2 regions of the Afipia sp. GW821-FHT04G03 genome follow, and region 1 is predicted to be linked to the other one. Evidence: riboswitches for the same ligand, from Rfam matches in the RefSeq annotation. Region 1 holds a riboswitch; the other holds the start of a gene.
The links. A riboswitch is a leader RNA that binds a small molecule or an ion and turns the genes downstream of it on or off. The one in region 1 is predicted to bind cobalamin.
Positions count from the first base shown of each region.

Region 2: linked by a shared signal. The riboswitch ahead of AC07UB_RS22340 (TonB-dependent receptor) and the one ahead of AC07UB_RS07040 (ribonucleoside-diphosphate reductase subunit alpha) in region 1 are both predicted to bind cobalamin.

Region 1 covers NZ_JBWKSV010000001.1:1,473,713-1,477,124, reverse strand. Annotated here, with positions in the region: gene metE (5-methyltetrahydropteroyltriglutamate--homocysteine S-methyltransferase) at 1-696, opposite strand, end outside; cobalamin riboswitch at 796-1,011, opposite strand; cobalamin riboswitch at 1,259-1,477, shown strand; gene AC07UB_RS07040 (ribonucleoside-diphosphate reductase subunit alpha) at 1,588-3,412, shown strand, end outside.
Region 2 covers NZ_JBWKSV010000005.1:142,113-145,524, reverse strand. Annotated here, with positions in the region: gene AC07UB_RS22340 (TonB-dependent receptor) at 1-1,624, opposite strand, end outside; cobalamin riboswitch at 1,699-1,945, opposite strand; gene AC07UB_RS22335 (hypothetical protein) at 2,026-2,460, shown strand; gene AC07UB_RS22330 (serine hydrolase domain-containing protein) at 2,480-3,412, opposite strand, start outside.

The DNA.
Region 1 (3,412 bases):
TACGAGACACGGCTCGTCGATCTGCACCCAGTCCGCGCCTTCATTCGCGAGCCTGTTGAGCACATCGATGTAGACCGGCAGCAGCTTTGGCAGCAGCGACAGCCGGTTCTCACCCTTGCCGAGCTTGAGGAACGTAACCGGGCCGACCAGCACCGGCCGGGTCTGGATGCCGAGCGCTTTCGCTTCGCGGTATTCGTCGATCGCCTTGGTCGAGGCGAGGGCGAAGGTCTGATCCTTCGCGAACTCCGGCACCATGTAATGATAGTTGGTGTCGAACCATTTGGTCATTTCCTGCGCCGGAACGCCGTGACCATGGCCATGATCGTGACCGTGCGCGCAGCCGTCGTAGTCTCTCACATCGTTCTGGCTGCCGCGCGCCATCGCGAAATACGTCGCCAGCGATACCGGGCCGCCGGTCCAGCCGTAGATCTTTGGAATCGCGCCGACCATCGCGCTGGTGTCGAGCACCTGATCGTAAAGCGAGAAATCGTTGGACGGGATGACGGTGACGCCGAGATCGCGCTGGCGCGTCCAGTTGTCGGCGCGAATTCTCGCCGCCGCCTCTCGCAATGCGGCCTCATCGATCTTGCCGGCCCAGAATTTTTCCAGCGCGATTTTCAGTTCGCGCCGTGGACCGATGCGCGGAACGCCCAGCGTGGCGACAGGAATAGACGATACGTAAGACAAACTCGACATCGGAAACCCCGTGATGTTGGAGCAGGGCCGGACATGCGCGAACAACAGAGACGGCGGGGCCGTCCTCTCGCAAGCGACACACCGGGGCACCCCGCCCGTGGACGTAATGTGATCGTGGCAGGTCTCCTGGCTCACGGGTCGCCGCTTTAAGTCCTGCCTTCCCGAAGCTTTCGCCTCAGTGGCATGGATGGACAAAGCTCACCGTTTACAGTTGCGGGGGCAGCTTCGGAATTGCGGGACCGTCAGGCCCCGCGCACCGCATTCCCTCTTGGCTCCGGATCACCGATCCGCAGAACCGCGATGCTCTCGTTATGAGAAGCGGGCGGCGTCAGGTCAAAAGGAAAGCTTCCCACTGGACCGCTCCCGGACGTCGCCCCAACTAGAGTGGGCAGAATCATCCTGAGAGAGTTCTCTAGTAATTCGCCGGAGAGCAGTCGGCCGCACGGCGTATCGACGACTGGTCAAAATTTTTTTCGAGAGTTTTCCCGTTTGTTTGATGTTGTTTCTCGTCCTGTCCCCGTTTTCCACGATCACTGCCGCTTGACAGTGCAGCCTGGCGGATACCAGATGTAGACGTCGAGGTTCCGCAAAGCCGCAAGGCCTAGCGGTGAAAATGGGAAGCCGGTGAGCTGCATCCAGTGCAGCAATTCCGGCGCTGCCCCCGCAACTGTAAGCAGTGAGTTGAGTCCGACCTAAGTCACTGATGCCTGATCCGCATCGGGAAGACCGGACTCAGCGCCGACCTGCGAGCCAGGAGACCTGCCGCGACACCAAAAGAACGTCCACGGGCGGGGTGTCCGGCGGTCGCGTGCTTCGGTGCGTTCGCGCGCCGCGACGACGCGCCTTTCGGCCCCAGCCCCCAGAAAATTGCAACATGCACGGGGTCTGCCGATGTCACTCTCGATCGAACGCGAAGCCGCCAAATCCGCTCCTCTCATTCAGTTGCGTTCCGAGTCGCTGGCCATCCCTGCAAATGAGCCGCCGTTGCAGGTCATCCGCCGCAACGGCACCGTGTCGCCGTTCGACGCGGGCAAGATTTCCATTGCGATGACCAAGGCGTTCCTCGCGGTGGAAGGAAACACGGCCGCTGCTTCGCGCCGCGTCCATGAAATCATCGAGCAACTGACGAACGAGGTGGTGAGCGCGCTGACCCGCCGGATCGGCGAGGGGCGCACCTTCCACATCGAAGACGTGCAGGATCAGGTCGAACTCGCGCTGATGCGCAGCGAACACCACAAGGTCGCGCGGGCCTATGTGCTCTACCGCGATGAACGCCAGCGCCAGCGCGCCGAAGAGGCCGCCGCCAAGCCGGTCAAGACATCGTCCGAGCCGCAGCTGCATGTGACGCTGGGCAACGGCACGCGCGTGCCGCTCGATGTCGATCGCCTCACGCTGATCATTCAGGAGGCCTGCGGCAATCTCGACGGTGTCGATTTCGGCCCCGTTCTCACCGAGACCCGCCGCAATCTCTACGACGGCATCAGCCAGGACGAACTCGCGCTCGCAGGCATCATGGCCGCGCGCACGCTGGTGGAGCAGGAGCCGAATTACGCCTATGTCAGCGCGCGGCTGCTGCTCGACAAGCTGCGCACCGAGGTGCTGTCGTTTGTCCACGCCGCGCAGATCAACGCCACGCAGGCCGACATGACCGCGCGCTACCCGGAGTATTTTCCGGCTTACATCAAAGCAGGGATCGAAGCCGAATTGCTCGATCCGGAACTGGCGCGCTATGACCTGAAGCGGATCGCGGCGGCTTTGAAGCCGGAGCGCGATCTCGCGTTTCAGTTCCTCGGCTTGCAGACGCTCTACGACCGCTACTTCCTGCATACCGACGGCAACCGCATAGAACTGCCGCAGGCGTTCTTCATGCGCGTCGCGATGGGTCTCGCCATTCGCGAGATCGATCGCGAGGCCCGCGCCATCGAGTTCTACAATCTGCTGTCGTCGTTCGATTTCATGGCCTCGACGCCGACGTTGTTCAATTCCGGCACGCTGCGGCCGCAATTGTCGTCCTGCTTCCTCACCACGGTGGCGGACGACCTCGATGGCATCTTCAAGTCGGTGAAGGACAATGCGCTGCTGGCGAAATATTCCGGCGGTCTCGGCAACGACTGGACCCGCGTGCGCGGCCTCGGCGCGCACATCAAGGGCACCAACGGCGAAAGCCAGGGCGTGGTGCCATTCCTCAAGGTCGCTAACGACACTGCGATTGCGGTCAATCAGGGTGGCAAACGCAAGGGCGCGGTCTGCGCCTATCTCGAAACGTGGCATGTCGATATCGAGGAGTTTCTCGACCTGCGCAAGAATACCGGCGACGACCGCCGCCGCACCCATGACATGAACACCGCGAACTGGGTGCCGGACCTGTTCATGCAGCGCGTCGAAGCCGACGGCGAATGGACGCTGTTCTCGCCGGACGAGACGCCGGATCTGCACGACCTTTATGGCAAGGCCTTTGCCGAGCGTTATGCGTTCTATGAAGCGAAGGCCGCGCGCGGCGAAATGCGCGTGTTCAAGACGCTGCGCGCCACCGACCTGTGGCGGCGTATGCTGACCATGCTGTTCGAGACCGGACATCCGTGGATTACGTTCAAGGACCCATGCAACCTGCGCTCGCCGCAGCAGCATGTCGGCGTCATCCATTCGTCGAACCTCTGCACCGAGATCACGCTCAATACGTCGGACGACGAAGTCGCCGTGTGCAATCTCGGCTCGG
Region 2 (3,412 bases), on a different contig from region 1:
GGCCGGTCACGACGCGTTCGTCCACGTTGGGTGTGCGGAACGCCCTTGCAGCCCGTCCGAAGACGGCGAAGTTTTCGTTGAAGCGATGTTCGAGGCCGATGTGCAGCGCGTGGTGGCTCTCTTCCTTGTCGAGCGGCGCGGCCTGAGCCAGCAGGCTTCCTGCCGGTGCGGTGGGATCGTAGGTGTCACGCGCCTTCAGGTTCAACTGCTGGATGCGTCCGCCATAGGAAAAGTCGGTGCTCGGCAGCAGGCCAAGGGTTTGCTGGAAGTATCCCGCGAGGGTCTGCTGGGAGAGATTGTAGACGTGGTTGGGTGGGTCCGAGATTGTGTAGCTGCGGTTCGATGCGTAACGCGAGTCATAGTAATCGACGCCGGTCAGGATGCTCGACGTGATGCTGCCGAATGTATTCTTCATGCTGAGGCGCGGCGTGATCGACCATGTCGTCAGATCGGAATCGACATAGGCAAAGGGGAAGCGATCCCCGGGAAACGACAACGCATAGTCCGGGTCGCCGAAAAAGCCGGATTGTTGCTTCTTGTTGCGGACACCGCCATCGACGATCAGCTCTGCGCCGGCCCACAACGATTTCGTGAACCCGGTCGTGACGTTGACGCCCTGCTTTTTGCCGTAGTCATTCGGCGTCGATGTCGCACGCAGGTCGCCTGCTAGTTGATTAATGGGAGGGGGAGGCGGAAAGGTTTGATCTTTAAAGTACGTATTCGCGCGCGTACCCGGCAATCCAAGACGCTGGTTGTCGCCAGACAGATTCAGGAACGCCGTGAACTCGGGCGTCGCGTAGCGAATCTCGCCGACGCCGTTCTGCTGGTTTAGTTTGTTGTTGACCCGGTATCCGTCGGAATGAACAACATTGCCGAACACCGCAGTCGACCACGGGCCGGAGTTCGTGCTGAACGATCCATTGACTTCGCGCTGGCCGTAAGACCCGACGCCGACTTCGGCGCGTGCGGACACCGGCTTGCCGATGCCGGCGCCGGTTTTTGTGATGATGTTGATGACGCCGCCGACGGCGTTGTCGCCATACAGCACCGCGCCTGAGTTGCCGCGCGTCACCTCGATCCGCTCGATCGACTGAACCGGAATGGTGGAGAGATCGACGCTCTGCAGGTCGGCCTCGTTGAGACGCCGACCGTTGATCAGAAAGAGCGTGTTCGAAGACGCAAATGCGCCGAACCCGCGAAGATCTACGGTCGAGCCGGTGCCGTTGACGGCGCCGAAAATGTTCGTGAGCTGGACGCCCGGTATCGTCGCCAGCACATCCTGGATCGTCTGGTTGGGAGCGCGCGCGATATCCTCCGCCGTGATGACCGACGACGACGTGCCGACGATGCCGCCATACACGCGACTCGCGTCGACGTTGACCGGCGGCAACTGCCCGCCCGCAGTCTGCCCCAGAGCGGGGCTTACGAGCGCGGTGCCCGCAAGACACGCCACTGCGAACGAAACCCGCAGTTTCGTTGTTGGAAAATGATCAGAAAAAAGAGTCACGATGTTGCCCCGCCGATGATGTGATCGCGGAGGCGCGGTGAAAACGCGCGCAGGCATGACGATATCCGGCGAGCGGACGCTGCCGGACTTCACGTCGTGACTGAGGAAACGGGCCATCGGCCGAACCTCCGCAACAGTTACGTCACGTCACCGCTGCGGAAATGCCGCCCCTTCGCACGCCCCGTGCGACGGAAGGATGACCGGTACAGGCAGGTCTCCTGGCTCGCGGATCGTCGCCGTTGTCCGCCTTCCCAAGCCGGGCTGATCAGCCTTCGCTCAGTGGCATGTTGGACAACGGCTCACCGTTGACAGTTGCGGGGGCAGCTCCGGAATAGCCTTGAAGGATGCATTCGCCGAAAGAGCGGCGGGGCAACCTGCACGGCGCACCGAATTCCCTATTGGCCAGCTTGCGCTGGCACCTGTGCCGTGGTCCCAATCAAGCTGCGGTGACTTGCCTTGTCAATGCCGCAATGTCTAAGAAACCCAATGCGATACTCACGGCTGCGGACTTCATCCCGATGCGTTGCAAATTGGTGACATATGCGCGGCGCGCCGCGATCCTGCTGTTTGCGTTCGGCGTCGGCGGCTGCGCGTGGACCGGCGGCAATGACGGTCTGTCCTATACGGCCGATCGTGGCGTGGAGAACCAGCCATATCCTGCGAACTATCGGCCGGAGCTGCTCGCATTTCTTCGCACCTATCTGAACGACCCGCGCGGCGTGCGCGAGGCGGGCATCGCGGAGCCTGCGCAGAAGACGGTCGGCGGCCGTCTTCGCTACGTGGCCTGTGTGCGTTTCAACGCGCGTGGAACGGACGGCGGTTATGCCGGCGTGAAGCAACGCGGCGCAATGTATATTGACGGGCGTTTCGATCGCATGATCGAGGACGCCGCCGAACTTTGCGAGGGCGCGACCTATGCGCCGTTTCCGGAAATGGAAAAGCTGACGCGCTGAGCCCGCGCCGTTTCCGCCGCTACGAGAAATGCTGAACGATAGCCGCGAAGCCGCGCCGCCATGCGCGGTAGTTCTCCACATCGAGCGGGATCGGTTCTGCGGCGACCCTCACGATCACAAGTTCGCTGATCGGGTCGATATAGATCCACTGGCCATGGATGCCGATGCAGCACAGCGTGCGCCGCTTGCGGTCGATCTGGTAGAACTTGCTGCGATAGGCCGCATCAGGAAACATCTCGGCGAATTCGCCGCGCGCCCATGCCGCCGGATCGCCGTTGTCATTGATGTCGTCGATCCACCAGCCCGGCACCACCTGCGTGCCGTTCGCCACGCCGCGCTGTCGGATCATTTCTCCGAACCGGGCGAGATCGCGGGGCCCGGCGCAGATTCCGCCGGCGGCGCGCATCGCGCCTTCCGAATCCAGCGTGACATAGGCGTCGGTTTCCGCGCCGAGCGGTTTCCAGAGATATTCACTGAGCAGGTCGGAGAGGGCGCGGCCGGCGGCGCGCTCATAAACCCAGCCGAGCAGGTCGGTGTTGGTCGAGACGTAATGGAACGTGTCGCCGTGTTTTTTGCCGTCTGCTTTTTGAGTCGAGAGATATTCGCGCAGCGCTATGGTGCTCTGGCCCGGCTTGATGGCATCCCATCCGACCGCGCGGCGGTAACGGGCGACGTCGCCGTCCGGATCGACGTAATCCTCGGTGAACGCGATGCCCACCGACATGTCGAGCAGGTGGCGGACCGAACAGCCGCCATAAACCGAGGACGAGACTTCCGGCACGTAGTCGGTCACTGGCCGGTTCGGGTTGAGAAAGCCCTTGTCGGCGAGAATTCCGCCGAGCGCGCCGCAGATCGACTTGCTGACCGAGAACACGATGTGCGGTGTCCGCGCGTCCATGCCGTTCGCATACCATTCGGCTGCGATCCGCCCGCGCCGGAGAACCACGAAGCC